One region of the Cupriavidus nantongensis genome, then DNA from elsewhere that is predicted to be linked to it. Evidence: predicted binding sites of a transcription regulator. Region 1 holds the regulator's gene; each other region holds the start of a gene.
What was found. Region 1 encodes FNR, which switches genes on or off when oxygen is low (the NO sensors DNR and NnrR bind a similar motif). Its sites were predicted from a motif close to TTGATNNNNATCAA; they were not measured.
Positions count from the first base shown of each region.

Region 2: the regulator FNR is predicted to act here: its motif matches at 5,516-5,529, upstream of A2G96_RS02240 (Kdo hydroxylase family protein).
Region 3: the regulator FNR is predicted to act here: its motif matches at 2,426-2,439, upstream of A2G96_RS29765 (type IV pili methyl-accepting chemotaxis transducer N-terminal domain-containing protein).
Region 4: the regulator FNR is predicted to act here: its motif matches at 5,940-5,953, upstream of A2G96_RS29525 (nitrite reductase).

Region 1 covers NZ_CP014844.1:3,247,027-3,254,595, reverse strand. Annotated here, with positions in the region: gene ccoP (cytochrome-c oxidase, cbb3-type subunit III) at 1-837, shown strand, start outside; gene ccoG (cytochrome c oxidase accessory protein CcoG) at 887-2,359, shown strand; gene A2G96_RS15010 (FixH family protein) at 2,403-2,612, shown strand; gene A2G96_RS15005 (hypothetical protein) at 2,609-2,854, shown strand; gene fnr (fumarate/nitrate reduction transcriptional regulator Fnr) at 2,922-3,647, opposite strand; gene A2G96_RS14995 (sulfite exporter TauE/SafE family protein) at 3,725-4,483, shown strand; gene scpB (SMC-Scp complex subunit ScpB) at 5,070-5,879, shown strand; gene rluB (23S rRNA pseudouridine(2605) synthase RluB) at 5,885-7,569, shown strand, end outside.
Region 2 covers NZ_CP014844.1:491,206-498,774, forward strand. Annotated here, with positions in the region: gene A2G96_RS02210 (patatin-like phospholipase family protein) at 1-338, shown strand, start outside; gene A2G96_RS02215 (polyphosphate kinase 2 family protein) at 358-1,167, opposite strand; gene dapF (diaminopimelate epimerase) at 1,264-2,130, opposite strand; gene A2G96_RS02225 (lipid A biosynthesis lauroyl acyltransferase) at 2,193-3,086, opposite strand; gene A2G96_RS02230 (lysophospholipid acyltransferase family protein) at 3,083-3,997, opposite strand; gene metK (methionine adenosyltransferase) at 4,276-5,439, shown strand; gene A2G96_RS02240 (Kdo hydroxylase family protein) at 5,641-6,582, shown strand; gene A2G96_RS02245 (coniferyl aldehyde dehydrogenase) at 6,598-7,569, opposite strand, start outside.
Region 3 covers NZ_CP014845.1:1,977,267-1,984,835, reverse strand. Annotated here, with positions in the region: gene A2G96_RS29770 (response regulator) at 1-166, opposite strand, end outside; gene A2G96_RS29765 (type IV pili methyl-accepting chemotaxis transducer N-terminal domain-containing protein) at 163-2,172, opposite strand; gene A2G96_RS29760 (hypothetical protein) at 2,563-3,951, shown strand; gene A2G96_RS29755 (NAD(P)H-dependent flavin oxidoreductase) at 4,038-5,195, opposite strand; gene ubiU (ubiquinone anaerobic biosynthesis protein UbiU) at 5,468-6,508, shown strand; gene A2G96_RS29745 (U32 family peptidase) at 6,573-7,505, shown strand; gene ubiT (ubiquinone anaerobic biosynthesis accessory factor UbiT) at 7,502-7,569, shown strand, end outside.
Region 4 covers NZ_CP014845.1:1,930,011-1,937,579, reverse strand. Annotated here, with positions in the region: gene nirJ (heme d1 biosynthesis radical SAM protein NirJ) at 1-160, opposite strand, end outside; gene ahbB (siroheme decarboxylase subunit beta) at 186-704, opposite strand; gene A2G96_RS29550 (Lrp/AsnC family transcriptional regulator) at 704-1,195, opposite strand; gene ahbB (siroheme decarboxylase subunit beta) at 1,192-2,181, opposite strand; gene A2G96_RS29540 (cytochrome D1 domain-containing protein) at 2,190-3,377, opposite strand; gene A2G96_RS29535 (c-type cytochrome) at 3,377-3,751, opposite strand; gene A2G96_RS29530 (c-type cytochrome) at 3,733-4,056, opposite strand; gene A2G96_RS29525 (nitrite reductase) at 4,147-5,829, opposite strand; gene A2G96_RS29520 (universal stress protein) at 6,067-6,492, opposite strand; gene A2G96_RS29515 (TerC family protein) at 6,503-7,519, opposite strand.

The DNA of each region.
Region 1 (7,569 bases):
CTGTTCTCCCAACGCAAGATCACCAAGACCCCCGGCGGCACGGAAGATACCGGCCATGTCTGGGATGGCGACCTGCGTGAGCTGAACAACCCGCTGCCGCGCTGGTGGATGTGGATGTTCCTGCTGGCCTGCATTTTCGGCCTGGCCTATCTGGTGCTGTATCCCGGCCTGGGCTCGTACGCCGGCGTGCTGAAGTTCTCCACGCAGGGCGAACTGGCCGCGCATCGCGCGGCGCAGGAACGCATGCAGAACGAGATCTACGGCAAGTACCTGAAGATGGACATCAAGCAGGTGGCCGCCGACCCGCAGGCGCGCGAGATCGGCCAGCGCCTGTTCCTGAACTACTGCGCGCAGTGCCATGGCTCGGACGCGCGCGGCAGCCGCGGCTTTCCCAACCTGACCGACAGCGACTGGCTGTACGGCGGCGATCCCGAGACCATCAGCCAGACCATCACCAAGGGCCGCAACGGCGTGATGCCGCCGTTCGGCGCGGTCATCGATGCCAAGCAGGCGGGCGACGTGGCGCAGTATGTGCGTTCGCTGTCCGGGCTGTCGTCGGATCCGATCCGCGTGTCGCGCGGCGAAGGCGCGTTCAAGACCACCTGCGTGGCCTGCCACGGCGCCGGCGGCAAGGGCAACCAGGCGCTCGGTGCGCCGAACCTGTCGGATAACGTCTGGCTCTATGGCAGCTCGGAAGCCAGCATCGTCGAGGCCATCCTGAAGGGCCACAACAACCACATGCCGGCACACGAGGAAATCCTGACGCCCGAACGCATCCGCATGCTGACTGCCTATGTGTGGGGACTGTCCAATACGGGAGGCGGAGCCGGGCAATGATCGACGACTCATGTGAGCGAGCGCTCGAGGCTCGCGGGAGAACTCGCCCATGAATGCGCCCGGGACCGAAGAAGTGGCCCGGGCGGCCGACCTGCAACGGTCGGCCGCTGCGCCGGGCGAGACCTCGGAAGAAACCCTTTACGAGGTCCGCCGCAAAATCTATCCGCGCTCGGTGAAGGGCGCGTTCTCCAGCTGGCGGGTCTGGCTGGTGATCCTGACCCAGCTGATCTACTACGGCACGCCCTGGCTCCAGTGGAACGGACGCCAGGCCGTGCTGTTTGACCTTGGCGAGCGCAAGTTCTATATCTTCGGGCTGGTGCTGTGGCCGCAGGATGTCATCTACCTGACCGTGCTGCTGGTCATCTCCGCGCTGGCGCTGTTCCTGTTCACGGCGATCGCGGGACGGCTGTTCTGCGGCTACGCGTGTCCGCAGACGGTCTATACCGAGATCTTCATGTGGATCGAGCGGCGGGTCGAAGGCGACCGCATCGCCCGCATCCGCCTCGACGGCGATCCGTGGAGCCTGCGCAAGTTCCGCATCAAGGCGACCAAGCATTTCCTGTGGGTGCTGATCGCACTGTGGACCGGTTTCACCTTCATCGGCTACTTTGCGCCGATCCGCGAGCTGGGCGGCGAGGTGCTGGCGCTGACGCTGGGCCCCTGGCAGGCGTTCTGGATGCTGTTCTACGCGTTCGCCACGTGGGGCAACGCAGGCTTCATGCGCGAGCAGGTGTGCAAGTACATGTGTCCCTACGCGCGTTTCCAGAGCGTGATGGTGGACCGCGACACCTATGTCGTGACCTATGACGTTGGCCGCGGCGAGCCGCGCGGCAGCCGCTCGCGCAAGACCGACCATCACCAGGTCGGGCTTGGCGATTGCGTCAACTGCAGCATCTGCGTGCAGGTGTGCCCGACCGGCATCGACATCCGCGATGGCCTGCAGTACGAGTGCATCGGCTGCGGTGCCTGCATCGACGCCTGCAACCAGGTCATGGACAAGATGGACTACCCGCGCGGGCTGATCCGGTACACCTCGGAGAACGCGATGCGCAAGGGCCTGTCCGCCGCGGCATCGCGCAAGCGCCTGCTGCGTCCGCGCGTCATCATCTACTCGGTGATCTGGGTGGCGCTGCTGGCGGGTTTCATGGCGTCGATCATGCTGCGCACGCCGCTGAAGGTCGACATCATCCGCGACCGCGGTGCGCTGGGCCGGGAGGTGGAGGGGCGCTGGATCGAGAACGTCTATCGGCTGCAGCTGATCAACACCACCGAAGCGCCGATGCAGATCCGCGTGCGCGCCGACAGCGATGAACTGAAGGGCCTGACGGTCGAATACGACAAGCAGGCCGAATCGCTGGCGCCGACTTCCAACCGGCTGCTGCCGATCCGCATCCGCGTGCCGATCGAGGCAGCCACGCAGGGCACGCACAAGATCAACGTAACCGTAACGAGCGAAGGCACGGAGCAGGGGCATGCCGAAATCCGGCAATCCACCAGTTTTATCGTGCCGCGCGATTTGTAAAGCTGGACGACTCTGGCGTAGTCGCCAGGACGAAGGGGGCAAGATGAGTCAGCAAGGCAATCCGTGGTGGAAGGAACCGTGGCCGTGGCTGCTGATGGCCGGTCCGCTGGTGGCCATGGTGGCGTGCGGCGTGACGATCTGGCTGGCGTCGGCGCACCCTGACCTGCCGGTGCAGGGCGCGACGCGGCATGGCCTGGTGGTCGAGAAGGCGGAAGCAGTGGCGCCCAGGTCCGCGGCAGCGAGGCAGCCATGAGGTTGCGCTGGCTAATGTGGGTGCTGTGGCCGGGCTTCCTGATGGCGGGCCTGGCGACGGCGACGGTTTTTTCCGTCGTCGATCCGGGCGACCTGAAATTCTTCGGCCACCCGATCGAATCGTCGCGCGAGTCGGTCTATACCGTTAGCTTCCTGCTGGCGTGGGTGTTCTGCGCGTTGTCCAGCGGGCTGACGCTGTACACCATGCCGACGCGGCTGGCGGATACGGACGAACTGGAATAGGGAAGGACCACCGGGAAGGACCACCGCATTGCCGGCGCCGCAGGCGGTGCGGCAATGCCGCGGTGGCTCAGCAGCTACGGCTGTAGAGTTGCTTGATGCCGTCGATGTCGATCAGCTTGACATGCCGCTGGCGGATCTGGATCAGCCCGGCCTCGGCAAAGCGCGAGAACAGCCGGCTGACGGTCTCGAGCTTCAGCCCGAGGTAGCTGCCGATCTCTTCGCGGCTCATGCGCATCACGAACTCGGACGCCGAATAACCGCGCGCCGACAGCCGCTCCGACAGGTTGATCAGGAAGGCGGCGAGGCGTTCCTCGGCGCGCATCGAGCCGAGCGTGACCAGCATCAACTGGTCGTGCGTGATTTCCTTGCCCATCAGGCGCAGGAACTGCTGCTGCAGCGAAGGCAGGTCGGACGACAGCGTCTGCAGATCGTTCATGCGGACCACGCATACCTCGGTGTCTTCGAGCGCGGTCGCATCGGATGCATGCTGCATCTCGCCCAGGCCGTCGAGGCCGACGATTTCGCCGGGCAGGTGGAAGCCGGTAATCTGCGAGCGTCCGTCTTCGGTGGTGACATGCGTCTTGAGCGTACCGAAGCGGATGGCGTAGACCGCGGTGAGCGGGTCGCCCATGCGGTAAAGGGTTTCCCCCTTGTGCACGCGGATGCGTTCCTGCACCAGCGTGTCGATCTTGGCAAGGTCTTGCTGCGACATGCCAACCGGAAGGCACAGCTGTCCCATCGCACAGGTGGAGCAGCGGGGCGACATCTCGGTAATGGGGATGGAAGTGAGCAATTGGAACCTGCTAGAAATGGCAGCGGGGCACGATATGGACATTTTACCGTGCGATGTGATCCGGCAGGGAGACAGAATTGACATTTGGAGTATTGATCAGCGTTTTCCTGCTCGCCCTGCTGGGCGGGGTGCATTGCGCCGCCATGTGCGGCGGGGTGGCGCTGGCCGTGGAGCAGCGGCGCGGCAAGGCAGCGCCGATTGCGGTGGTGCGCAGCCGGACTGCCTGGCTTGGCGAGTTATTGGTGATGCACTTTGGCCGGATCAGCACCTATATGCTGCTCGGTGCCGCGCTGGGCGCCGCCGGCGCCACGGCCTGGAAGCAGGATTACCTGCCGGTGCAGCGCTGGCTGTTCGGTGCCGGCAGCCTGATGCTGCTGTGGTCCGGATGGCGCCTGCTGCGTGGCAGTCCCTTTACCGTGGCCTGGCTGGAGCGGCTGGCGGCGCGTGCCGGCACGGCGCTGGCCGGCCGGCTCGGCGGCCTCGCCGGCGCGTTGCCGGCCTTCGTGCGGGCGCGCGGCGGGCTGGCCCGGCGTTATGGCGTGGGCCTGGCCTGGGGGCTGGTACCGTGCGGCATGGTCTACGGAGCCCTGACGCTGGCGCTGCTGGCAGGCAATGCCGGCTCGGGGGCGCTGGTGATGGGCGTGTTCGGGCTGGGCACGCTGCCGAACCTGCTGGTGCTGTCAGGGCTGTCCGGTTACCTGAGGCTGTGGTCGCGGCGACCGGGCGTGCGCTGGGGAGCGGGCCTTGCCGTGATGGCGTTTGGCGGTCTGGGCATCGCGCGAGCGGTGCTGCTGCCACATTCGCTGGCGGAACAGGGCTTTTGCCTGGTGTTTTGATGCCGCACGCCGCATCAAGCGGCGCCAGGACCCCGCGCAAGCCGGATGATGGTTGCAGGCGGAGGCGGGAATGCCATACAATCGCCAGCATTGCGGTATCGCGCGGAGTCAGACAGGCTGCGGTAAGCAGCGGCGAACAGCGCCTGGCGGCCTTCCTATCAGAAGGCGCGCTCGGGATGCGGGAAGCGGAAGGCTTTCGATGAGCGCCAGTCCCCGCGGTCCATCCGGTTCAAAAGATCTGGTTCAAAAGTCCGGTTGGCGCTGCGGCGTGGTAGATGCCGGCCTTGCTCCCGATACCCGTATTTTCTTGCGTCCGAGGCGTTCAGTTCGCCGACCGCGATGTCCGTTTGTGCGGACGAGCGACGCAAGAGGTTCGCTGGCCGATCCATGACGGCATGCGGACGATCTCCTGCCGGAAGCCCCGGCAACTCGATGCAAAGAAAGGGAAGTGCACGGCCTGGGTACGGCAGGTATCCGGCTCGCTGCGCAATGAGATGGCGGTGGCTCTGGCACCGCTGTATCCAAAATCTCCGGTGCCCCGGATCCGTCCGGGAGCAGGTGCAAAGACAGGCTGCACACCATCAACATGAATACCCAAGAGGCGAAGATCGTCCTCGAGACGGCGCTGATCTGCGCGCAGGAACCGTTGCGCGTCAACGATCTGCGCCGCCTGTTCGACGATGACGTCGGCGCAGACACCATCCGCGTGCTGCTGGACGAACTGCGCCAGGACTGGCGCCCGCGCGGCGTGGAGCTGGTGGCGCTGGCAAGCGGCTGGCGCTTCCAGAGCCGGCCCGAAATGCGGGAATACCTCGACCGCCTGAATCCGGAAAAACCGCCAAAATACTCGCGTGCGGTGATGGAGACCCTGGCGATCATCGCCTACCGCCAGCCGGTGACGCGCGGCGATATCGAGGAAATCCGCGGCGTGACGGTCAGCACGGAAGTGATCAAGAAGCTCGAGGACCGCAGCTGGATCGAGGTCATCGGCCATCGCGACGTGCCGGGTCGCCCGGCGCTGTATGCCACCACCAAGGCCTTCCTGGACGACCTCGGGCTGCGCACGCTGGACGAGCTGCCGCCGCTGGAAGACGCCCAGGCACAGGCACAGGCCGCCTTGCTGGAGCAGCAGGCGATCAATTTCGAGGACCTGGCGGCGAACAAGCCGGCCAGCGCCGACGAGGAAGCCTTTGCCGAGCCGGCGCCCGTGGGCGAAGGCGAAACTGCCGCGCCTGAAGACAGCGCCAATGGCTTTGACGCGCAGCCGCTGCCGGCTGATGCCGAGGCCGGTGCGGGCGATGCCACCGAACCGGCCGCAACCCCTGCGGACGGGGCGCGGGACCAGCTGCCTGACGACGGCACCCCGCCGCACCCGAGCGAGCGCGTGCCGAACTGAACAACATGCAACATCCGATAGTGAATATCTTGTCTGATTCCGTTGAGCAAGACGCCCGCCATGCGGGCGCATCCGCCGACACCGGCGCCGCAGAACCCGGAACGGGCAGCGACGCCGCGCCCCGCCGCAAGGGGCTGCGCCGCGGTCTGAGAAACCTGGTGGCATCCCGCCGCCAGGCCGCGCAGGACCGCGCCGAGGGTGCCGAAGGCGCCGGCGCGGCCGGCCAGGGCGATGCCGGCGAGGCGGTTGCCGCCGCCAGCGCGGGCGCCGCCGGTGCCGGGCGCGGCGGCCAGCGCGGCCGCGGCAAGCGCAAGACGGGCCAGGGTGAGGCTGCGCAGGGCGGCAGCAAGGCAGACAAGATCGACCGCGCGGCCCGCGCCGAAGGCGTCGACAAGCCGGAGCAGCCGGCGCGCAAGCGCAAGCAGGGCCAGCGCGGCGGCAAGCCTGCGCAGACCGGCGAAACCCAGGGCGCCGGTGCGCGCCAGCAGGGCCGGCGCAAGGATGGCGGCAAGCCGCAGGCCGCGCGCAAGGGCCAGGGCGGTGCCGACAAGGCCGCGGCGAGCAGCGAAGACCTGTTCCGCTTCGTCATTTCCGAGCAGTACGACAGCGAAGACACCGTCATCCCGCGCACCAAGGCCAAGCCGGTGCGCGAGCTGTCCGCCGATGACGATGCGCCCAAGCTGCACAAGGTGCTGGCCGAGGGCGGCCTGGGCTCGCGCCGCGAGATGGAAGAGCTGATCCTGCAGGGCCGGGTCTCGGTCAACGGGCTGCCTGCCCATATCGGCCAGCGCATCCTGCCGGCCGACCAGGTCCGCGTGAACGGCAAGCTGATCCACCGCAAGGTATCGACCAAGCCGCCGCGCGTTCTGCTGTATCACAAGCCTGCCGGCGAGATCGTCAGCCAGTCCGATCCGGAAGGCCGTCCGACCGTGTTCGACAACCTGCCGCGCATCAAGACCGGCAAATGGGTCGCGGTGGGCCGGCTGGACTTCAACACCGAAGGCCTGCTGATCTTTACTACCTCGGGCGACATTGCCAACCGCTTCATGCATCCGCGCTACGGCGTCGAGCGCGAATACGCGGTGCGCACGCTGGGCGAGCTGGCCGAGGCCGACCGCCAGCGCCTGCTGCACGGCATCAAGCTGGATGACGGCGAGGCCAACTTCCTGCGCATCGCCGATGGTGGTGGCGAAGGCGCCAACCATTGGTACCACGTGGCCCTGACCGAAGGCCGCAACCGCGAAGTGCGCCGCATGTTCGAGGCGGTCGGCCTGACCGTGTCGCGCCTGATCCGCACCCGCTACGGCCAGTTCCTGCTGCCGCGCGGCCTCAAGCGCGGCCGCTGGCAGGAAGTGGAGCCGAATGACGTCAAGACGCTGATGACCAGCGTCGGCCTGAAGGTGCCCGGCAAGGGCGAGCAGGCGCCCAAGGGCGCGACCAAGGTGGGCGGGCGCAAGCAGCGCACCGAGGCGGCGATTGCCGGCATGCCGATGCATACCGGCATGGACGGCCTGCCGCGTTTCGAGCAGGGCGGTCCTCGTGGCGGTAGCGGTGGCGGCGGCCGCAGCAGCCAGCCGGATCCGATGAAGACGTCGATGGGCTATATCAGCCACGGGCCGACGCTGCTGACCTCGCACGCCGCCAACCTTGGCGGTGGCCGCGGCGCGGGTGCGCGCCAGGGGCGTGGCGC
Region 2 (7,569 bases), 1.9 Mb from region 1:
CCATCACCGACTATATGCGCGAGCAGCAGAACCTGCGCCGCATGCTCAACGAGGTGATGGCGCTGGTGCCGCAGTCGAAGCGCGACAACGAGTGGTACCGGCGCGCGGCCGAGCAGTCGTGCGATGCGCGCCGTAACGTGATCCAGCTGATCTACCGCGACAAGTCGTTCGAGAACCTGGCCAAGGACTACCAGTTCGGCCCGCTGACCATGCACGAGCACTGGACCAGCGGGCTCGAGGATATCCGCCAGACCCTGCGCCATCCGCAATGGCTGGCCATGCCCAGCCGCGAGCAGCCCTTCGTCACGCACGACGTGCATCGCGGCAACGGCGGGTGAGCCCGGCCGGCGCGCCGGCTCAGTCGACCTTGATCCCGGCCAGTTCCGGACGCGCCGGCGGATAAGCCGGCTTCAGGTCCTCGAAGACTTTGGTCATGATCTCCGCCACCATCAGGTTGCGGTGCGTCTTGGAATCGGCCGGCACCACATACCAGGGGCACTCGGGCGTGCTGGTGGCCATGATCGCGGCCTCGTAGGCGTCCATGTAGGCCTTCCAGTGCTTGCGCTCGGCCAGGTCCTTGGTGTCGAACTTCCAGTGCTTGTCCGGGTCCGCCAGCCGCGCCTCGAGCCGCGACTTCTGCTCGTCGCGCGAAATATGCAGGAAGCACTTGACGATGGTGGTGCCGGTCTCGGTCAGCATCGACTCGAATTCGCGGATCTGGCGGAAGCGCCGCTCGCATTCGGCGGCGTCGATCCAGTGGTGCACGCGCGTGATCAGCACGTCTTCGTAGTGGCTGCGGTTGAACACCACGATCTCGCCCGACTTCGGCACCTGCAGGTGCACGCGCCACAGGAAATCGCGCGCCTGCTCCTCGGGCGACGGCGCCTTGAAGCCCACCACGCGGATGCCCAGCGGATCGAAGCTGCGGAACACGCCGCGCACGGTGCCGTCCTTGCCGCTGGTGTCCATGCCCTGCAGCACCACCAGCAGCTTGCGGCGGTGCTCGGCATAGAAGATGTCCTGCTGCGCGTCGAGCGCGTTGCTCAGCTCGATGATGCGGGCCAGGTCTTCCTCTTTCTTGCCGCATGACAGCGGCTTGCTGCCCGGGTCGAAGTCGGCAAGGCGGAATCGCTTGCCCGAGGTGATGCGGAAATCGTCCAGCGGCATGGGCGCTCCATTCGCGATGATCTGCGGGATCAGGGAATCGGGCGCCCCGGAAACTGCGCTGCAGGGAGGGGAACAAGGGGCGCGCAGCCCCTATGGTCAGGCCGGCAGGGCCGCCAGGTCAATGCTGCCTTCGAACACGGTGGTGGCCGGGCCGGTCATGCGCACCGGCTCGGCGCCGCCGTCCCAGGCAATGGTCAGCTCGCCGCCATGGGTGTGGACCCGCACCGGCGAATCCAGCAGGCCGCGCCGGATGCCGGCGACCACCGCCGCGCAGGCGCCAGTGCCGCAGGCCAGGGTCTCGCCGGCGCCGCGCTCGTAGACGCGCAGGCGGATGGCGTGGCGGTCAACTACCTGCATGAAGCCGGCGTTGACGCGGTTCGGGAAGGCCGGGTGGTGCTCGATCACCGGGCCGTCCTGCAGCACCGGGAAGTTCTCGACATCGTCCACCACCTGCACCGCGTGCGGGTTGCCCATCGACACCGCCGAGATCCATTCGGTGCGGCCGTTGACCTCGAGCCCGTACAGCGTATCGGCCCCTTCGGCATGGGTGGGCAGGCCCTGGGCGAGGAACGGCACGCGCGCCGGTTCCAGCTCGGGCGCGCCCATGTCGACCGTGACCTGGCCATCGTCCTGCAGCGTCAGCGTGATCACGCCGTTCATCACCTCGACGCGCACCGAACGCTTGTCGGTCATGCCCTGTTCGGTGACAAAGCGCACGAAGCAGCGCGCGCCATTGCCGCAGTGCTCTACCTCGCTGCCGTCGGCATTGACGATGCGGTAGCGGAAATCGACGTCGGGGCGCGTCGGCTTCTCGACGATCAGGATCTGGTCCGCGCCCACGCCGAAATGCCGGCTGGCCAGCGCGCGCCACTGGGCCGGGGTCAGGTCGATCTGCTGGTGGATGCCGTCGAGCACGACAAAGTCGTTGCCGGCGCCATGCATCTTGGTGAACTTGAGTTTCATGGTGACGATTGTAGCGGCGCGGCGCAGGTCGTGCCGGTGCGCTCGGCAGTGCTCAGTAACGCTCAGTAGATCTCGGGCTCGCCCGGCAGGCGGTGCTTGAAGCGCTTGTGGACCCAATAATACTCAGGCACGCGCGGGCGGATGCAGTCTTCGAAGAAGGCGTTCATGCGGCGCGTGTCGTCGGTCACGCTGGCGCCGGGGTAGTCCTCCCACGCCGGCAGCACGCGCAGCACGTAGCCCTGGTAGTCGGGCAGCATCTCGGTGTAGATCGGCACCACCCTGGCGCCGGTCAGGCGCGCCAGCCGCGAGACCGAGGTCAGCGTCAGCGCCTGCACGCCGAAGAACGGCACGAATTCCGAATCGCGCTCGCCGAAGTCCATGTCGGCGATCAGCTGCAGCGCCTCGCCCTTCTTCAGGCAGCGCAGGATGTCGCGCGCGCTGTCGTTGCGCGAGATCATGTTGGCGCCGAAGCGCCCGCGCGCCTGCTTGAGGAAGCCGTCGAACAGCGCATTCTTCTGCTTGGTATAGAGCGAGGCGCCGGAGCGGCCGACATGCTCGCGCAGGTGGATGGTGAGCCGGATCGCGCCGGCTTCCACGCCCGACAGGTGCAGCGTCACAAGGATATGCGGCGTGCCATCGAGTTCGACCAGGCCGGCCTGGTCGTCGATCTGCACCCAGCGGCGCATCTGCGCCTCGCTGCCGGTCCAGAAGATGCCGCGCTCGGCAAAGCTGCGGAACAGCAGGCGGAAGCTCTGGCGCGACAGCGCGTCGATCTCGGCCTCGGTTCGGTCCGGAAAGCACAGGCGCAGGTTGGCCTGCACCACCCGGCGCCGCTCGCTGGGGATGCGGTACAGCAGGCTGCCCAGCGCCTCGCCGAAGCGGGCGACGAAGGGATAGGGCAGTTTGCCCAGCACGGTCAGCAGGCCGATGCCGAGCCACGTGAACACACGGCTCATGAAGTCGATCGATCAGTCGCCGGCTCGGAATCCGTGCCCTCGGTAGCCGGCGTGTCCGGGGTGCCGGGGGTGCCCGCTCCGGCGGGTTGCTTGTAGCGGTTGTAGCCCCACAGGTATTGCGTCGGGCACAGGCTCACCAGTGCTTCGATGGTGCGGTTGATGACGGCGGCCGCAGCGGCGGGATCGTCCGGCAGCATGCCGCCGTCCTCGATCACGCGCAGATGGCCGCGGTAGCCGGCGCCGCGCGGCAGCCGCTCGGCGAAGATCGCCACCACCGGCGCGCCGGTCAGCTGCTGCAGCCGGTGCACCAGCGCCATGGTGTAGGCGGGCTTGCCGAAGAACGGCGCCCAGTTGCCTTCGCCGCCGCTGGGCACCTGGTCGGGCAGGATGCCTACCGCCTGGCCGCGCTTGAGCGCTTTCACCAGCATGCGCACGCCGCGCGGCGTGGCCGGCGCCATATGCATGTTGGGCCGGGTGCGCATCTTCTCGATCCAGTCGCGCAGCCACGGCTGGTGCGGCGGCTTGAACAGTGCGGTCACCGGGCGGTGCAGCGCGTGGGATTGCGGCAGCACCTCGAAGCAGCCCAGGTGCGGGGTCAGGATGATGATGCCCTTGCCGCGCGCCTGCAGCCTGGCGAGTTCGGGCCACAGGTGGTCGTCGAAGCCGTACAGCTTCGCGCCGATGCGCGGGCGGCTCCAGAAGTAGGGCATCTCGATGATCATGCGGCCGGCCGAGCGGGCGGCCTCGTCGATCATCGCCTCGGTGGCGTCGGGAAAGGCAAGCCGGAAGTTCTCGCGCAGGCGCTGGCCATAGCGGCCCGGCAGACGCGCGATCAGCAGGCCCAGCGCGCCGCCCGCGGCCTGCAGCAGCCGCAGCGGAAAACGGGAGATCAGCCAGAATAAAAAAGTCATCAGGCGCGGAAAAAGGGTCCAGGCAAGTCCGCCGCCGGGTCTGTGCCGGGATCAGACGGGCAGGCAGGCGTGGGTCCGGCATGCCGGCAAGGTGTCGTACCGCACGCCTGTGGCGCTGCAACGACGCCTGCAGGCGCGTATAATAGCGTGTATCGCCGAGTTAACTGACAACTTGCGGGGCGATGCGGCTCTAACCGGGCTGCCTGAAATACCGCTAAAGCGTCGCCGCCATGAACCGAACAGGCTGGCACGCAATAGCCAACCTGGAGAATAAGTTCGTGGCAAACGACTTCCTTTTTACTTCGGAATCCGTCTCCGAAGGCCATCCCGACAAGGTCGCCGACCAGATTTCCGACGCCGTCCTGGACGCCATCCTGGCGCAGGACAAGTATGCGCGTGTGGCAGCTGAGACGCTTTGCAACACCGGTCTGGTGGTGCTGGCCGGGGAAATCACCACGACCGCCAATGTCGATTACATCCAGATCGCGCGCGACACCATCAAGCGCATCGGTTACGACAACACCGATTACGGCATCGACTACAAGGGCTGCGCGGTACTGGTGGCCTATGACAAGCAGTCGCCCGACATCGCCCAGGGCGTCGACCGTGCGTCCGATGACTACCTGAACCAGGGCGCCGGCGACCAGGGCCTGATGTTCGGCTACGCCTGCGACGAGACCCCGGAACTGATGCCGTTCCCGATCTACTACGCGCACCGCCTGGTCGAGCGCCAGTCGCTGCTGCGCCGCGACGGCCGCCTGCCCTGGCTGCGCCCGGACGCCAAGTCGCAGGTCACGGTGCGCTATGTCGACGGCAAGCCGCACAGCGTGGACACCGTGGTGCTGTCGACCCAGCATTCGCCCGACATCACCCAGGCGCAGATCCGCGAGGCAGTGATCGAGGAAATCATCAAGCCGGTGCTGCCGGCCGAGATGCTCAAGGAAACCAAGTACCTGGTGAACCCGACCGGGCGCTTCGTGATCGGCGGGCCGCAGGGCGACTGCGGCCTGACCGGGCGCAAGATCATCGTCGACACCTACGGCGGCGCCTCGCCGCACGGCGGCGGCGCGTTCTCGGGCAAGGACCCGTCCAAGGTCGACCGCTCCGCCGCCTACGCGGCGCGCTACGTGGCCAAGAACGTGGTGGCGTCGGGCCTGGCGCGGCAGTGCCAGGTGCAGGTCAGCTATGCCATCGGCGTGGCGCGGCCGATCAACGTGACGGTCTACACCGAAGGCACCGGCAAGATTCCGGACGCCAAGATCGCCGAGCTGGTGCAGGAGCATTTCGACCTGCGCCCGAAGGGCATCGTGCAGATGCTGGATCTGTTGCGGCCGATCTACGAGAAGACCGCGGCCTACGGCCACTTCGGCCGCGAAGAGCCGGAATTCTCGTGGGAAGCGACCGACAAGGCGGCTGCGCTGCGCGCCGCGGCGGGCCTGTAAGCGCCGCACTCGCGCTGGCAGTCCTGACGGCAAGCCCCGCCGGCCCGCAAGGGCCCGCGGGGTTTTTTGCGCGGGTTTGATCCTGATCCAGCTGCCGCGTGGCGCCGGCGCCACGGCGGGCGCACGGAGTAAAATTCCGCCACGCCCTGCCGCCGCCACGGCGGCCACCCCAAACACGGGTAACCGTTCCCAGAGGATGCCATGTCCGAAGCGCCTGTCCTTGCCCCGTCGCCCGCCGCCCGGCCGCCTGCCGCCGGCAAGCTCGACCTGATCCGTCCGCAGCCCTATACCGAGTGGGCGCCCCAGGTCACCCCCGAAGCGCGCGCCACGCTGCGCCGCGAACTGGAGCAAGGCGCGGTACTTTACTTCCCCAACCTGAAGTTCCAGTTCCAGCCGGGCGAAGAGCGCTTCCTCGACAGCCGCTATTCCGACGGCAAGTCCAAGAACATCAACCTGCGCGCCGACGACACCGCAGTGCGCGGCGCGCAGGGCAGCGCGCAGGACCTGGCCGACCTGTACACGCTGATCCGCCGCTACGCCGACAACAGCGAGTCGCTCATCCGCACGCTGTTCCCGGAATACATCCCGCACATGACCCGCGCCGGCACCTCGCTGCGGCCCAGCGAGATCGCCGGGCGCCCGGTCAGCTGGCGCAAGGACGACACCCGCCTGCACGTCGATTCATTCCCGTCCAACCCGATGCTGGGCAAGCGCCTGTTGCGCGTGTTCCACAATATCGACCCGGCCGCGCCGCGCGTGTGGCGCGTGGGCGAGCCGTTCGGCGACTTTGCGCAGAAGTTCGTGCCCAGGACCCACGGCATGTGGCCGGGGCAGGCGGCGCTGATGAAGCTGCTCCACATCACCAAGCGCAAACGCTCGGAATACGACCACCGCATGCTGCAGCTGCATGACCTGGCCAAGGCCGACCTGGACTACCAGGCCAACGTGCCGCAGCAGGAATTCCACTTCCCGCCGGGTGCGACCTGGATCGTCTTCAGCGACCAGCTGCTGCACGCCGCCATGCGCGGGCGCGCGATGATGGAGCAGACCATCTACCTGGCGCCGCAGGCGATTTCGGACCACACCCATTCGCCCGAGGCGGTGCTGTCGCGCATGCTCGGGCGGCCGATGCTGGTGTCGTGAGCGCGCGGCCTGCTGCTAACGCAGCAGCAGGCGCAGCATGGTGTCGAAGGTCTTGCCGTAAGGCGGCTTGAGCAGGCCGGCGCCGTTCAGGCTGGCCTGGTGGAACACCGGCTTCACCTTCGAAAACGTGTCGAAGCCCGCCTGCCCGTGGTACGCGCCCATGCCGCTGGCGCCGACGCCGCCGAACGGCAGGCCGTCCTGGGCGATATGGAACAGGGTGTCGTTGACGGTAACGCCGCCGGCGACGGTCTGCCGCATCACATGGGCGATGGCGCCGCGGTCGCGCTCGAACACGTATAGCGCCAGCGGCCGCGGGCGCGCGTTGATGTAGTCCAGCGCCTCGTCGAGGGTGCGGTAAGTCACCACCGGCAGCACCGGTCCGAAGATTTCCTCGCGCATCGCGGTCACGCCATCGGGCACGTCCAGCAGCAGCACCGGCGGCAGCCGCCGCGCCTGCGCATCCGGCTGCGCATCGGACAGCGGCACCACGGTCGCACCTTGCGCGGCGGCCTCGTCGACCAGCCCCTCCAGCCGCGCGAAATGCCGCGGGCTGATGATGCTGGTGTAGTCCGGGTTGCGCGCCAGGTCGGGATAGAGCCGGCCCACGCAGCGGCGCGCCGCGTCCACCAGTTGATCGCGCAAGTCCTCAGGCACCAGCACATAGTCCGGCGCGATGCAGGTCTGGCCCGCGTTCATCAGCTTGCCGACCAGGATGCGCTCGACCGCGCGCTCGAGGTCGGCACCGGCGCCGACGATGGCCGGCGACTTGCCGCCCAGCTCCAGCGTCACCGGGGTCAGGTTGGCGGCCGCCGCGCGCATCACATGGTGGCCGACTGCGGTCGAACCCGTGAACAGCAGGTGGTCGAACGGCAGCGCGGTGAAGGCGCTGGCCACTTCGGCATCGCCGTTGATCACCACGATCTCGTCCGGGGCGAAGTGCTGCGGCACCAGCTGCGCGAACAGCGCCGCGAAACGCGGCGTGTATTC
Region 3 (7,569 bases), on a different contig from region 1:
GGTCGAGCAGGATCACGTCGGGGCGGTGCTGCTTGGCGCGCTTGATGCCTTCCACGCCGTCGGCGGCTTCGTCGACGATCTCGAAGTCGGCCTGGCGCTGCAGCAGCGCGCGGATGCCCGAGCGGAACAGGGTGTGGTCGTCGATCAGCAGGATGCGGATGGTCATGGCTGGGTCTCGCTCGGGAGGGTCAGGCTGGTGATGGGGTTGGCGCTGCGATCGCGCCGGGCGGCGCCGTGGCTGCCGGCGGGCAGCACCAGTTCGATGCGCACGCCGCTGCCGGGGCTGGCCTGCACGTGCAGCTGCGCCCCCAGCCGCGCGGCGCGCTCGCGCATGATGCTCAGGCCGATATGGGCGTCGGCGCGGGTGGCCAGTTCGTCGGGGTCGAAGCCTTCGCCGTCGTCCTGCACCACCAGGCGGAAATCGCGGCCATGGCTGAGCGCCACCGCGACGTGCGCCGCCATGGCGTGCTTGCGCACGTTGGACAGCGCCTCCTGCAGGATGAACAGCACCTGCAGCTGCTGCTCGGGCGACAGCGGCCAGGCGCCGCCGCGTTCGTCGATCGCCAGCGCGGCCTCGGTGCGGCATTGCCGGCGAAAGCGCTCGACGGTCTCTTCCACTGCGGGGCGCAATTCGCCGGTGCCCAGCCGCGAGCGGAAGTTGTTGAGCAGCTCGCGCACGTCCTGGTAGCTTTCTTCCAAGCCATGGCGCAGCATCGGCACCAGTTCGCGGGTCTCGGCCAGGTCGTCGCGCGCAACCGCGTCGTCGAGCAGCTGCACCTGCAGGTTCAGGTAGTTCAGCCCCTGGGCGATGCTGTCGTGCAGCCCTTGCGCGACCAGGTTGCGCTCTTCCACCACCGCCAGCTGGCGCGCGGTGGCGGACAGGCGCAGGTGTTCCAGCGCGGTGCCCAGGTGCTGCGCCAGCGTCTGCAGCAGCTGCCGGTCCGACGGCGGCAGCTTGCGCGGCGCGCGGAAGTGCAGCGCGAACATGCCGGTGGCGCCGCGCTGGCTTTCGATGCGGAACGCCGCCAGCGACTGGAAGCCGTCGCGGCCGCACGGGGTTTCGTCGGCCGCGCCGGCACGTGCCGCCTCGCGCAGGTCGACGATGGCGATCACGGCCTCGCGCGTGGCATCGCCGCAATGGCAGCCGTTGGCCGAGGCGCAGGAATCGGCCTCGGCCAGCGCCGCGGGCAGGCCCGCGGCGGCCAGCAGGTGCATGCGGCCGTGGCGGCTGTCGAGCACGCGCACGCTGCCGCCATCCGCGTCGAACTGGCGCATGACGCGCGCCAGGAAGCCCTGCGCCATGGCTTCGGCATCGGGGGCCTGGTTCAGGAAGGCGGCCATCTCGTACAGCGTTTCCAGGTCGCGGTTGTGGCGCTCCAGCTCGGCGGTCTTCTGCGCCACGCGCGCTTCAAGATCGTGGTACAGGCCCTGCAGCTCGCCCGCCATGCGGTTGAAGCCCTCGCTGAGCGTGCCGAACTCGTCGCGGCTTTCCACCGGCAGGCGCAGCGAGAACTCGCGCGCGGCCATGCGCCGCAAACCGTCCTGCAGCCGCAGCACCGGCAGGATGATCCACAGGTAGAGCAGGTAGATCACGGCAACCGTGCCGATACAGGCCATCAGCGCCAGCGCGGTTTGCGACAGGCGCAGAAGGTCGGTCTTGCGCGCACTGTCGTGTTCGATCATGCCGACCAGGCGGTCGGCCTGGGCGACAAAACCCGGCAGCGCGGCAATGTACGCGGCAGGCGATGCGCCGGCCACCGCCAGCGGTCGCAGCCGCTGTTGCCAGTCATGGGTCACGCGGGTCATCTGCGCGTGGATGGCGGGTTCGTCCGGCAGGAACAGCGGCCGCGCCGCATCGCCCTTCTTCAGCAGCGCCAGCGTGGTGTCCAGCGCCTGCGCCTGCGCCGCCAGGTCATTGGCGCGGCCCACGTGCGCCAGCGCCAGCTCGATCGCCACGCGGTTGGCGCGCATGCGCAGGCTGCCGGCATCGTTGATGGCGGCGCCGGCGCCTTCCAGCTTCCACGACAGCCAAAGCGTGCCGGAGATCATGCCCAGCACCACCAGCAGCACGGCCAGCGACAGCGAGATGATGCGCGTGGAAAGGCGGTGCCGCAGCGCGGGCAACGCGGATGCCGCCGGGGCAGGGGCGGCAGCAGGGTCGGTATCTGACATGGCGGTATCGGGGGCTACCAGGGGGAACCTGTCGCGGGCCTGTCGAGGGTGCCGGGCAGTGGGCCGACGGCCAGGGCAACAGGATTACGCAGGAGTCGGAAGCGATTGTCCCCGCGCGAATGGCTGGGCTACCTGCGCAAGATCAAGGAAACCCGGCTTTGGCGCGCGTATGTGCGGGCGGCGGCGCATCGTGGGCATGGCGTGTGGCGCCAGGGCGGTTTCCATCACATCGTGATATTTCATGCCGGCCGGATTGGCCCGCGTCAAATCCCTGCGCGGCGCGGCGGCCTAGCATCGGGCCTTTTGTCACGACTGGCGAGAAGGAGCGATGGCCGTATCCACTTCAAAGGACGCACGAATGCGTCACCTCCGTCACGCCGCGGGGCGCGCATGAAAGGCGCGGATCTCGACTACGCGCGCGCGCCACGGCCTGCGCTGGTGTTCGGTTGCCTGATGCCGGCGCCGTGGCTGGGCGCGGCCGCGGGGCTGCTGCTGGCAGCGGGGCCTGCGGCGGGCCTGCCCGACCGGTTCGCGCCGCTGGCGCTGGCGGCGGTGCATGCGCTGGCGCTGGGCATGCTGCTGCCGGTGATGGTCGGCGCGCTGTTCCAGATGATGCCGGTGGTGGCGCGCGTGGACGTTCCCGCTGCCGGGCGGCTGGCGCCGTTGATGGCCGCGACCGGCGCGGCGCTGGCGGCTGCGCTCGGTTTCGGCTTGCTGGGCGGCGAGCCGGTAGCGATGCGGGTTGCGGCTGCGCTTGGCGCGGTGCTGCTGCTGGTGGGAGCGATGCTGCTGGCCGCGGGCCGGCGCGTGGCCGCACGGGACGCCACCACGCGCACGCTGGCCGGCATCGGCGCGCCGCTGATGGTGGCGGTGGTCGCCGGCATCGCGCTGGCGGGCACCTTCGGCGGGCTGTGGGGCGTGCCGGTGGCGCAGGCGCTTGGCCTGCATATGGCATGGGCGCTGGGTGGCTGGCTGGCGGCGCTGGTCAGCGGGGTCGCCGCCACGGTGCTGCCGATGTTCTGGCAGACGCCGCGCTTGCCGGCGGCGCTGGCGCGCTGGCTGCCGCTGGGGCATTGGGCGCCGCTGGCGGTGTTCAGCGCCGCGCTGGTGCTGTGGCCAGGGGAACCGGTGCTGGCACAGGCTGCGCTGGTGGTGTGGCTGTCGTTCGTGGCGGTGCTGGGGATATGCGGGCTCGCCGGCACGGTGCGCGCGCGGCGGCGCCACGATCCGCTATGGCCGTTGTGGCCGGTCGCATGCGCCAGCATGCTGGGCGCGGCGGTGCTGGGTGCCGCGGCGGTGGTGCTGCCTGCTGCGGCGCTGCCGCTGGCGTGGTGGGCCGGCACGATGGCGCTGGTCGGCGTGGGCGTGCTGCCGGTCACGGCGATGCTGGGCAAGATCGTGCCATTCCTGGTGTGGCTGCACCTGCGCCGGCTGCTGCCGCCCAGGGCGCGCGTGCCGTCGATGCAGGCGATCATCGCGCCGGGCCGGCAGCGCGGGCAGGCGTGGCTGTTGCTGTCGGCTTATGCGGTGCTGCTGGCGCTGCCCTTGGCGCCGGCGCTGCTGGCGCGCGTCGGCGGGCTGCTGCTGGCGGGGGCCAATGCGTGGCTGGGGTGGCAATTGCTGGCGGCGCTGCGCTGCATGCGGCAGATGCGCAGGTGTGGTGGGTTGCCGCCGCGTGTTGCTGTTGGCATTGACGTCCCGCTGGTTGGCTCCCCGCCTGCGGGAGAGGGGCCGGGGGAGAGGGCAGGCGCAGGCATACCGACGCGGCCGACTTCGTAGACGCTCTGGCCCTCTCCCCCACCCCTCTCCCGCAAGCGGGCGAGGGGAGCCTTGTTTCGGCGGCGTTAGTGATGGGGATGCTGCGGTCAGGTGGCCGCCAGCCCGGCGGGCTTCTCCCCGGTCAACAGGTAATGCATCAGCTCCGCCACCGGCCGGATGGCCTCGCCGAACGGCAGCGCGCCGCGGCCGCGGAAGAACAGGCCGCGTTCCACGTCGCCGCGTACGGCCTGCGCCAGCTTCAGGTCGATGCAGAACTGGCCGATGCGCGCGATGCCGTCGCGCAGGCCGCAGGCCTGCAGGCAATCGAATCCTTCCAGGCATTCGCGCACGCGCGCGCGGCGCTGCAGGCGCGCTTCGCTAGACAGGTAGCGCTGCAGCCATGGCGTCAGCACCGCGCGCGCGGGCAGGCCGGCGACGCTGGTGAATTCGCGCAGGGTTTCGGGCCGCGCGGTGGCCAGCACTTGCTTGAAGGCCGGATGCGCATCGCATTCCTCGGTCACGGCGAAGGCCGTGCCCAGCTGCACCGCGGCGGCGCCTTCGCCCAGCCAGTGGCGCACCTTGGCGTGGCTGTCGATGCCGCCCGCCAGGATCAGCGGGATGCTGTCCCAGGCCAGTCCCAGCTGCGCGAACAGTTCGCGGCATTCGCCCAGCACGCGCGAGAACGAGAAGCGCGGCTCGGACAGGTCCTGGATGGTGGCCGCGCCCAGGTGGCCGCCGGCATGCGCCGGGTGTTCGACCACGATGGCGTCGGGCAGCCGGCCCTTCTTCATCCAGCGGCGCAGCACCAGGCCGATGCCGCGCGCCTCGGACAGGATCGGGATCAATGCCACCCTGGGGTGGCCGGCGGTCAGTTCGGGCAGGTCCAGCGGCAGGCCGGCGCCCATGACGATGGCATCGGCACCGCTTTCGCACGCTTGCCGCACCAGCGCCGCGTGCGAGCCGACCGCCTTCATCACGTTGACGGCGATCAGGCCGTGGCCCTCGGCGGCGGTGCGCGCGGCGCGGATCTCGCGGTCCAGGGCTTCCAGGTTGGCGGCTTCGATGGCCGGCTTGTCACGGCTGCCGCGGGTGCGCGCCATCAGGTCGGGGTGGTGGTGGCGCAGGTCGATGCTGGCGATGGTGCCGACGCCGTTCTGGCGCGCGACCGCGCCGGCCAGCCGGTGGGCCGAGATGCCGATGCCCATGCCGCCCTGCACGATCGGCAGCAGGCGGCGGCCGCCCAGCTTGAGCCAGGGGTGATTCATAAACGGGTCTCCGGAAGAGGATGGACGCCGGGCCGCACGGCGGCCCCGGCGCGGGGATGACGCGCAAGCGTGGCACAGCGGCACGGGCCCGCGTTTGCCGCAGGTCAACACTGGCCGGCTGGCCTGCCATCGGCCTACGCCGACCGGCATAGCCCGTCGCGGCCGGGGTGCCGTTGGCGTCGGTTTGCGCGCGGTCAAGCCCCTGGCGCGGGCGCTTGGCTAGCATCGGCCGCTGTCTTCCTTCCCCCGCGCCGCCGCCGGCGCCATCACCGATGACCAGTTCCATCCCTGCCCGCTCCGACGCCCCGCCGCGCCGCCCGCAACTGGTTGCGCCCGCCGGCTCGCTGGCGGCGCTGCGCATGGCCTTGCAGCACGGCGCCGACGCGGTCTACCTGGGCCTGCGCGATGCCACCAACGCGCGCAACTTCGGCGGCCTGAACTTCACCGAGGCCGACATCCGCACCGGCGTGGCCGAAGCGCATGCGCGCGGCGCCGAGGTGCTGTTCGCCATCAACACCTTTGCGCAGATGGGCGCGGTGGCGCAGTGGCACCGCGCCGTCGATGCGGCCGCCGACCTTGGCGCCGATGCCGTGATCATGGCCGACGCGGGCCTGATGGGCTATGCCTGCGCGCGCCATCCGCACCTGCGGCTGCACCTGTCGGTGCAGGGCTCGGCCACGCATGCCGATGCCATCGAGCTGATGCGCGAGCGCTTCAATATCCGCCGCGTGGTGCTGCCGCGCGTGCTGTCGCTGGCGCAGATCGGCAAGCTGGCGCGCCAGACCAGCGTCGAGCTGGAGGTGTTCGGCTTCGGCAGCCTGTGCGTGATGGCCGAGGGCCGCTGCCTGCTGTCGTCGTATGCCACCGGCGATTCGCCCAACAACAAGGGGGTGTGCTCGCCCGCGCATGCGGTGCGCTGGACCGAGCAGGACGGCACCATGCAGGCGCGGCTGTCGGGCATCCTGATCGACAGCTACGCGCCCGGCGAGCCGGCCGGCTACCCGACACTGTGCAAGGGCCGCTTCGAAGTCGAGGGCGAGCGCGGCTACGTGCTGGAGGAGCCGACCAGCCTGAATGCGCTGTCGCTGCTGCCGGCGCTGATCGACATGGGCATTGCCGCGATCAAGATCGAAGGGCGCCAGCGCAGCCCGCGCTATGTCGGCGACGTGGTCGGCGTGCTGCGCGCGGCGATCGACGCGGCCTGCGCCGATCCGGCCCGCTTCGCGCCGCGCCAGGAGTGGCAGGGCACGCTGGGACGCCATGCCGAGGGCGACCAGGTCACGCAGGGCGCCTACGACCGCCCCTGGCGCTGACGCCATGACATCCACCTGCCTGTATCCGGACATGGGGCACATGCCGGCCACGATGGAGCTGCTTATGCCAAACACCGCCGCGGCCGCGATGCCGCACGCCGCCGCGATGCCCGGCTTCGGCATCGCACTGGGTCCGCTGCTGTACTACTGGCCGCGCGAGGCCGTGCTGCAGTTCTATGCGTCGGTCGCCGATGCGCCGGTCGACCGCGTCTACCTGGGCGAAACCGTCTGTACCCGCCGCCATGAAATCCGCCATGCGCAATGGCTGGAGATTGCACAGATGCTGCGCGATGCGGGCAAGGAAGTGGTGCTGTCCACGCCGGTGCTGGTCGAGTCCGATACCGATATCGCCTGGATGCGGCGCGTCTGCGCGCAGGACGACTACCTGGTCGAGGCCAACGATCCCGGCGCGGTGCGTTGCATGGGCGGACGGCCCTTCGTCGGCGGCCCGCATCTGAACGCCTACCATGCCGATACGCTGGCTTGGCTCGCCGGCCTGGGCGCGGTGGGCTGCGTCGCGCCGGTGGAGATGGACGGCACCACGCTGGCCGCGCTGGCGGCGGCGCGGCCCGCCGGCATGCAGCTCGAAGCCTTTGTCTGGGGCCGCTTGCCGCTGGCGTTCTCGGCGCGCTGCTTTACCGCGCGCCACCATCGGCTGCGCAAGGACAGCTGCGAATTCCGCTGCATGGACTATCCCGACGGCCTGGTCGCCGCGACCGGCGAAGGGCAGGCGTTCTTCACGCTGAACGGGGTGCAGACGCAGAGCGCCACTTGCCTGGACCTGTGCGCCGAGGCGCTGGACATGGCGCGGATGGGCGTGGGCATGCTGCGCGTCAGCCCGCATTCGAGCGGCACGCTCGCGGTGGTGCAGCAGCTGGCGGCGATCCGCGCCGGGCAGCGCGCGCCCGCTGCCAGCGGCATCACGCCGGCCGGCGCCGAGCCATGCAACGGCTACTGGCACGGCCGCGCCGGCATCGCCTGGGAGGCCCCGGCATGAGCGCGCTGCACAAGCTGATGGCCGGCGTGCACCGGCGCCTGCCGGCACGCGCGCGGGCGCTGCC
Region 4 (7,569 bases), on a different contig from region 1:
CCTTGAAGTCGGTGTCGGCCGAGGTGGCGTAGCAGTGGCGGCAGTTCAGGTTGCAGCGGCGGATCAGGTTCCAGATCACCACCGGGCCGGCGGGCTGGCGCGGCGGCGGCACCGGGCCGTCATCGCGCAGGGCTTCCATGAAGCGGGACAGGCGGAACATATGTGGGGGCTTCCGATCGGTTCTTTCAGTCAGGTGTGGCGGACTCGCCGGGTTCGGGCAGCCGCAGCCCGGTCTTCTTCAGTACGCGGGTGGACCACAGCACGTCGTGCGCGCGGCAGGCGTCGCCCAGCAGTGCCGCGATCGCGGCGACCTGCGGCGCGGCCGCTTCGCGCGAGCGCGCGTGGACCATCGCGAACAGGTTGTAGGGCCAGTGCGGCAGGCGGCGCGGACGCCGGTAGCAATGGCTGACGAACGGCAGCGCGCCGACGCGCGCGCCGAGCGCATCGATACGGGCATCGTCGACGTCCCACACCGTCATGCCGTTGGCGCGCCAGCCGATCCGGTAGTGGTTGGGCACGGCGGCGATGCGGCGCAGCACGCCGCGCGCCTGCATCGCCGCCAGGCGCGCGATCACTTCCGCCTCGGTCAGGCCCAGTTCCGCGGCGACCGCGGCGTACGGCGCCGATACCAGCGGCAGGCCGGCCTGGGTGGCGCGGATCAGCGCCAGGTCGGTGGGATCGGCAGCGTCGGGAGGGTGCGGCATCAGGCGGGCAGATAGAGGTTGACGAAGAACTCGCGTTCCTTGGGAAACGGCAACACCTCGACCCCGGCCGCCGCGGCGATGCGCGCCAGCGCCGGCGCGACCTGTTCCGGCCGCGCCACCGCCACCACGAACCACAGGTTCAGGTGGTGGGTGCGCGCGTAGTGGTGCGCGACCTCCGGGTGGGCGTTGATGGCGGCGATGACGGCTTCCAGCCGCGCTGCCGGCGCATGGCAGGCGCACAGCACGAAGCGCCCGCCCGCGCGCTCGACCTGGTACAACGGGCCGAAGCGCGTCAGCACGCCGGCGGCCAGCAGTGCACGCAGCCGTTCCAGCAGCACGGCCTCGGTGATGCCGAGCGCCGCGGCCGCTTCGGCGTACGGATGCGGCACCAGTGGCAGGCCGCGCTGCAGGGTGTTGATGATGCGGCGGTCGAGCGCATCGAGCGGTTCGACAGCATCGATGGCGTCGCAGGACGCGGCGGCGCCGTTCATGCCGGCACCTCGGTGGCATAGCGCGTGCCGCGCTGCTTGTAGCAATGCGTGCCGACCAGCACCGAGCCCGGCACCTGCTCCAGGCCGGCGGCGGCGCGGACCTGCGCCAGTGCGGCCTGCAGGTCTTGCGCGCTGCGGGCATGGATCATCGCGAACAGGTTGTAGGGCCAGTCCGGCAGCCGGCGCTCGCGGCGGTAGCACAGCGTCACGCGCGGCTGCCGCGCCAGGCGCATGCCGATGGCGTCGACGCGGCCGTCCGGCACATCCCACACGCACATGGCGTTGTGGCGGTAGCCGAAGCGCCCGTGGCGCAGCACCACCCCCAGGCGCCGGATCACGCCTTGCGCCGACCATTGCGCCAGCCGCTCGAGCACCTGCGGCACGGCCAGTCGCGCCTGCCGGGCCAGCGCATGGAAGGGGCGCGGCGTCAGCGGCAGCCCGGCTTCCAGCGCCGCGACCAGGCGCCAGTCATCGTCGTCCAGCGCCACCGCGGCGGCCAGCGCCGCCAGCCCGGCGGGCCGGCGCGGGCGGGTGCCGTGCGGCCGTGCCAGCGGAAAGCCCAGGTCGATGTGGTACTCGCGCGCCATCGGCAGATCAAGCGGCGCCAGCCCGGTGAGGTCGCCGATCGACGCCAGCGTGGCATCGAGCATGCCGCGCTCGCGCGCGCCGGCGACAAACCACAGGTTGTACCGATGGCCGCTGCGCGCGTAGTTGTGGCTGACCGCCGCGCAGGCGCTGACGCGCGCCGCCACGCGATCGAGCTGCGCCGGCGGCACCGACAAGGCGCCCAGGGTGCTGACGCCGATCACGTTGGGCGCGAACACGGCGCCGACGCGGCTGATGCGCCCGGTGCCGAGATCGCGCGCCAGCAGGGTCAGCAGCGCGTGCTCGCACAGGCCCGCTTTCGCGGCCAGCGCCTGGTAGGGCCGCGGCTGCAGCGGGAAGCCGCGCTGCAGCTGGTCATAGAGATTTTGCTCGTTGATCATGGCGCGCCCTACATGCCAAAGCGCTGCGCGCGTGCGGTGAAGAAGATGCCGCTGGGGTTGTCCGCAGGCAGCGTGGCCACGCGTGCCAGCGTGGCGGTGTCGTAGATCTCGACGCGGTTGTCGTCGCGGCAGGACAGCCACAGCGCCTCGCCCTTGGGCGTGAACTCCATGTGCAGCACGCCGCGGCAGGGGCGCAGCGTGCGCACCACCTTGCGCGTGGCGGTGTCGATCACCTGCACGGTGTCGTTGTGCGGAAAGGCGAAGTTGACCCAGACCTGGCGCCCGTCGGGCCGCGCCATGGCGAACACCGGCTGGCCCGCCAGCGCCACGCGCGCCGCCTCGCGCCAGCCGTTGGCGGGATCGGCCACCAGCACTTCATGGCGGCCGATCGCCGGCAGCCACGCCATGCCCTGCGCCATGGCCCAGCCGCGCAGGTGCGGCATCTTGTAGACCGGCAGCGGCGCATTCCCGCGGCCATAGCCGGACAGGATGCGGCGCGCCTGCGGCGGTGCCTGCCACAGGTCGACCAGCGCCAGGCCGTCTTCGCCGAACAGGCCGGCCAGGTACCAGCGGCCGTCGGGCGTGACCAGCCCGTCGTAGGGCTCGCGCCCGGCGGGCAGTCGCGTCACCTGCGGGTGGCGCGGGTCATTGGCGTCGATGATCCAGATTTCGCCGGATTCGAACAGGCTCGCGGCAAAGCGCCGGCCGGGCAGGTCGGCCAGCCCGACCACCTTGGCGCGGCGCCCGTCGCTGCCGATCGCCGGCAGCTCTGCCAGCGGCGCCAGCGTCTGCGCGTCGAACAGCCGGATGCCGCCCGGCGCATAGTTCTGCGCGGCCACCACGCGGCCGTCCTGCGAGATCGCGCCGCCGATGCTGTTGCCGGCCTGCAGCACACGGTGGGTGATGCGGGCGCCAAGCAGGTCCACGCGCGTCAGGCCGCCGTCGCGGCCGAACACGTAGGCGTAGCGCGCATCGCGCGAGAACACCACGCTGGCATGGGACAGGTCGCCCAGCCCTTCGACCGTGGCGAGGCGCGTCATGCCGGTGGTCTCGACGATCTGCAGCCGGCCCGCGGCACGCTCCACCACCACGCCGAGGTCACCGGTGCCGCGCACGGTGGCGGCGCAACCGGCGGCGAGCACGGCGATACATACGGCAGCGAGCGCAGTGCATGCCGCCGCGCCCAGCCCGCGCATCAGTTGCCTTGCGGCGTGACGGCCGGCGGCTGGCCGGCCTGCAGTCGATCGATCAGCCATCGGGCTTCATCCTGCGTCATGAAAGGTTGCCACGGCGGCATCGCCGTGCCGGGCCGGCCGTACAGCACGGTGGCGACGAGGCCGTCAGGCGGCTTGCCTGCCAGGCTGGCAGGCGTCAGCGGCGGGCCCAGCCCGCCGCGCAAGGTCATGCCGTGGCAGGCGCCGCAGTCATCGCGCAGCCAGTGCGCCAGTTGCGCCCGGCGCGCCGGCGCGGGCGGGTCCGCGGATGCGAGCGCGCTTGCGCAGGCTGTGGCGGCCAGCAACGCGACCGCGGCGCGGTGCCATGCAATACGGTTCAGAGGGAGAGAATCCATTTGGCCAGCGTGTTGGCGTCGGCCGCGCTGACCGCGTTGGCCGGCATCGGCACCGGCCCCCAGCGGCCGCTGCTGCCTTTCAGGATGGACTGGACCATCTGCGCCTGCGCGTCTTTGCGGCCGGTGTACTTGGCCTTGATGTCCTGGAAGGCGGGGCCGACCATTTTCTTGTCGATGGCATGGCAGGCCAGGCAGGCCTTGCTCGATGCCAGCGCCTGGCTGGCGTGGGCCGGCATGGCGGTGCCGATTGCCAGCACGCAGCCGATCGCTGCCAGCAGCGCAGGCAGCGCGGGTAGTGTTCGCATGATGCATTTCTCCATGGAAGGAACGCGGGGGCCTGGCAGGCCTCGCCGCGCCGGGGCGCGGCGAGGTTCCTGGCGCAAAACGACACGGGCTCAGTAGACGTCGTGCTGCGTGTTGTAGGCGTTGAACTTGCCGGTCGGCGTGACCAGGCGCTTGTCCTTGATCACGGTCTTGAGCGTGCGGGTTTTGTCGTCGACCACCACCAGCGCGGATTCACCATCCTTGGTGCCCCACACCGAGAACCAGACCTCGTCGCCGGCCTTGTTGTATTCGGCCTGCACCACGCGCTTGGCGCCGCTGCCCTTCAGGTCGGCCCACTCGGCGATGGGCAGCACCTTGAAGCCGGCGTCGAGGTTGCGCGTGTCGAATACCGCGACCGACTGGTTGAGCTTGGCATCCGGGTTCAGCGGCGTATCGACCCACAGGTTGGACGACTTGGGATGGGTCTTGATGAAGAGCGAGCCGCCGCCCTGGCCCTTGACCGTCTGCACCACTTTCCACGCCTGCGCGGGGTGGCCGGCGGGGTCGGTGCCGATCAGGCTGATGGTCTCGTCGCCCAGGTGGCTGGTGGCCCAGACCGGGCCGAACTGCGGATGCGTGAAGTTGGCGCCGCGGCCCGGGTGCGGGGTCTTGCCGACGTTGACCAGTGCAGCGAGCTTGTCTTCCTTGGTGTCGACCACGGCGATCTTGTCCGAGGCGTTGGCGGCGACCAGGAAGTAGCGCCCGGTTGAATCGAAGCCGCCGTCATGCAGGAACTTGGCCGAGTCGATGGTGGTGGTCTTCAGGTTGGCCAGGTCCGAGTAGTTGACCATCAGGATCTTGCCGGTCTCCTTGGCGTTGATCACGAACTCGGGATGGAAATGGCTGGCCACGATCGACGCCACGCGCGGCTCGGGGTGGTATTCGTTGTCCACGGTCATGCCGCGCGTGGATACCACCTTGAGCGGCTTGAGCGTGTCGCCCTCCATGATCACGTACTGCGGCGGCCAGTACGAGCCGGCCACCGCGTACTTGTCCTCATAGCCCTTGTACTTGGAGGTCTCGACCGAGCGCGCTTCCATGCCGATCTTCACCTCGGCGACGATATCGGGCTTGGGCAGCCACAGGTCGATCAGGTCCAGCCGCGCGTCGCGGCCGATGACGTACAGGTAGCGCCCGGACGCCGACATGCGCGAGATATGCACCGCATAGCCGGTCTTGACGATATTGATGATCTGCTTGCTGTCGCCGTCGATCAGCGCGACCTCGCCGGCGTCGCGCAGCGTGACCGAGAACAGGTTGTCCAGGTTGTACTGGTTCATCTTCTGCGTCGGGCGCTTCGCCACCGGCACGATATCCTTGCGGCTTTTCTCGATATCGGCGAGCGAGAACTCGGGCGGCGTCGGCGGGTCGAGCTGGATGTAGCGCGCCATCAGGTCGACTTCCTTGTCGGTAAGGTCGCCCGAGGTGCCCCAGTTGGGCATGCCGGCGGGGCTGCCGTACTTGATGAAGGTCTTCAGGTACTCGGTGCCGCGCGCGCGGGTGATGTCGGGGGTCAGCGCCTTGCCGGTGGCGCCCTTGCGCAGCACGCCGTGGCAGCCGGCGCAGCGTTCGAAGTAGATCTGCCGCGCGTGGTCGAATTCGGCGGTGGTGAGCTTGGGGATCGCCTTCTGTTCTGCCTTGGATTCAGCCTTCTGAGCGGCCTTGGCGGTGTTGGTGGCTGCCTGGGGGAATCCCAGCCAGAGCGAGAGCGGCAGTGCCGCGAGTGCGGGGTGAAGCCATTTTCTTGCTTTCATGGTGCCGTGGTTCAGCGGGTTGTGGAAAGCTGTGTCGAGGTGCTTGTGGGGGGCGCGAACGGGGCACCAGGCGCTTGCAACGATGATGCGGACACACTGCGAGAAGGGGATTGACTGGCATCAAACGGGCCGGATGTCAGGCAAGGGATTCAGCGAAGCACAGCGAAGAAAGCGATGCCATGGCGCGCTCGGCAGCGCGCGCATGGCATGGCATGACAACTGGCGCTGGCAGCGCCGCTAGTCCTTGATCAACAGCACCGGGCAGTGCGCATGGGCCAGGACCCGCCGCGCCACCGATCCGACGATGGCATCGACAAAGCCGCCGCGGCCGTGCGAGCCCATCACGATCAGGCTGGCGCCGGTCTCGCGCGCATACTCGACGATCCGGGACGGCGCGAAGCCGGTGAAGCCATGGCGCTCGAACGCGATCCCGGCTTCGCCGAGGATGGCCGCCACCGAACCCATCGCCTTGTCGTTCTGCTCGCGATGCCACTGGTCGAGCGTGGCGCGGTCGATGAAGGTCTTGATATCGCCGGGCACATCGGGCTCGCAGTGCACCACGTGCACGACGAAGTCGCGGCTCAGCAGCGGGCTTTGCGCCAGGAAGCGCGCGGCCGCGTCGCTATAGGACGACCCGTCGGTCGCCAGCAGGATCTTGTTCATGGCTAGCTCCTTATGTGCGCCGGTTGCCGGCTTCGCGCCCGCGCGGTGTGCCGCCGGGGCCCGGCTGGTCGCCCGCGGCGGCGGCTCGCCTGGTCCTGGCCTGGCTGAGCAGCACCGCGATGAACAGCGTCATCGCGACCGCCCCCAGCGACCAGTGCACCGGTACGTGGAACCACGGCTCGGCCAGCATCTTGGCGCCGATGAAGGCGAGCACGACGGCGAGGCCGTATTTCAGGTAGTGGAAATGCGCCGCCAGGTTGGCAAGCAGGAAATACAGGGCGCGCAGCCCCATGATCGCGAAGATGTTCGAGGTGAAGACGATGAAGGGATCGGTGGTCACGGCAAAGATGGCCGGGATGCTGTCGACGGCAAACACCAGGTCGGTGGCCTCGACCAGCAGCACCACGACGAACATCGGGGTTGCGTAGCGCAGGCCGCCGATGCGAACGAAGAAGTGTTCGCCGTGGTAGTCCGAGGTGATGCGCATATGGGTGCACAGGAAGCGGACGATGGGATTGCGCCCGAGGTCGGACGGATGCCGCGACATGAACAGCATCTTGATGCCGGTGATCACCAGAAACACGCCGAACACGTAAAGGATCCAGGCGAACTGGCTGATCAGCCATACCCCCATCAGGATCATCGCGGCGCGCATCAGGATCGCGCCCAGCACGCCGAGCAGCAGCACGCGGCGCTGCAATTCCGGCGGCACGGCGAAGTAGCTGAAGATCATCGCGAACACGAACATGTTGTCGATCGACAGCGACAGCTCGATCAGGTAGCCGGTATAGAACTCCAGCACCTTGCGATAGGCCGCGTCGTGGCCGGCGTCGTTTGCCACCACCCACCAGAGCGCGACGCCGAACAGCGCCGCCAGCGTCATCCAGGTGAGGGTCCAGCCGAGCGCCTCGCGCGTGGAAACGCGGTGCGCATGCCGTCCGCCCAGGACGAAGATGTCGACGAACAGGGTGCCCAGCACCAGCAGCAGGAATCCGGCCCACATCGGAGCGGTGGCAAAGGTGTCCATTGCCTCAGGATGAGACGGAGGTTGAATCGGCCGGTGGCTGGCGTCCGGTC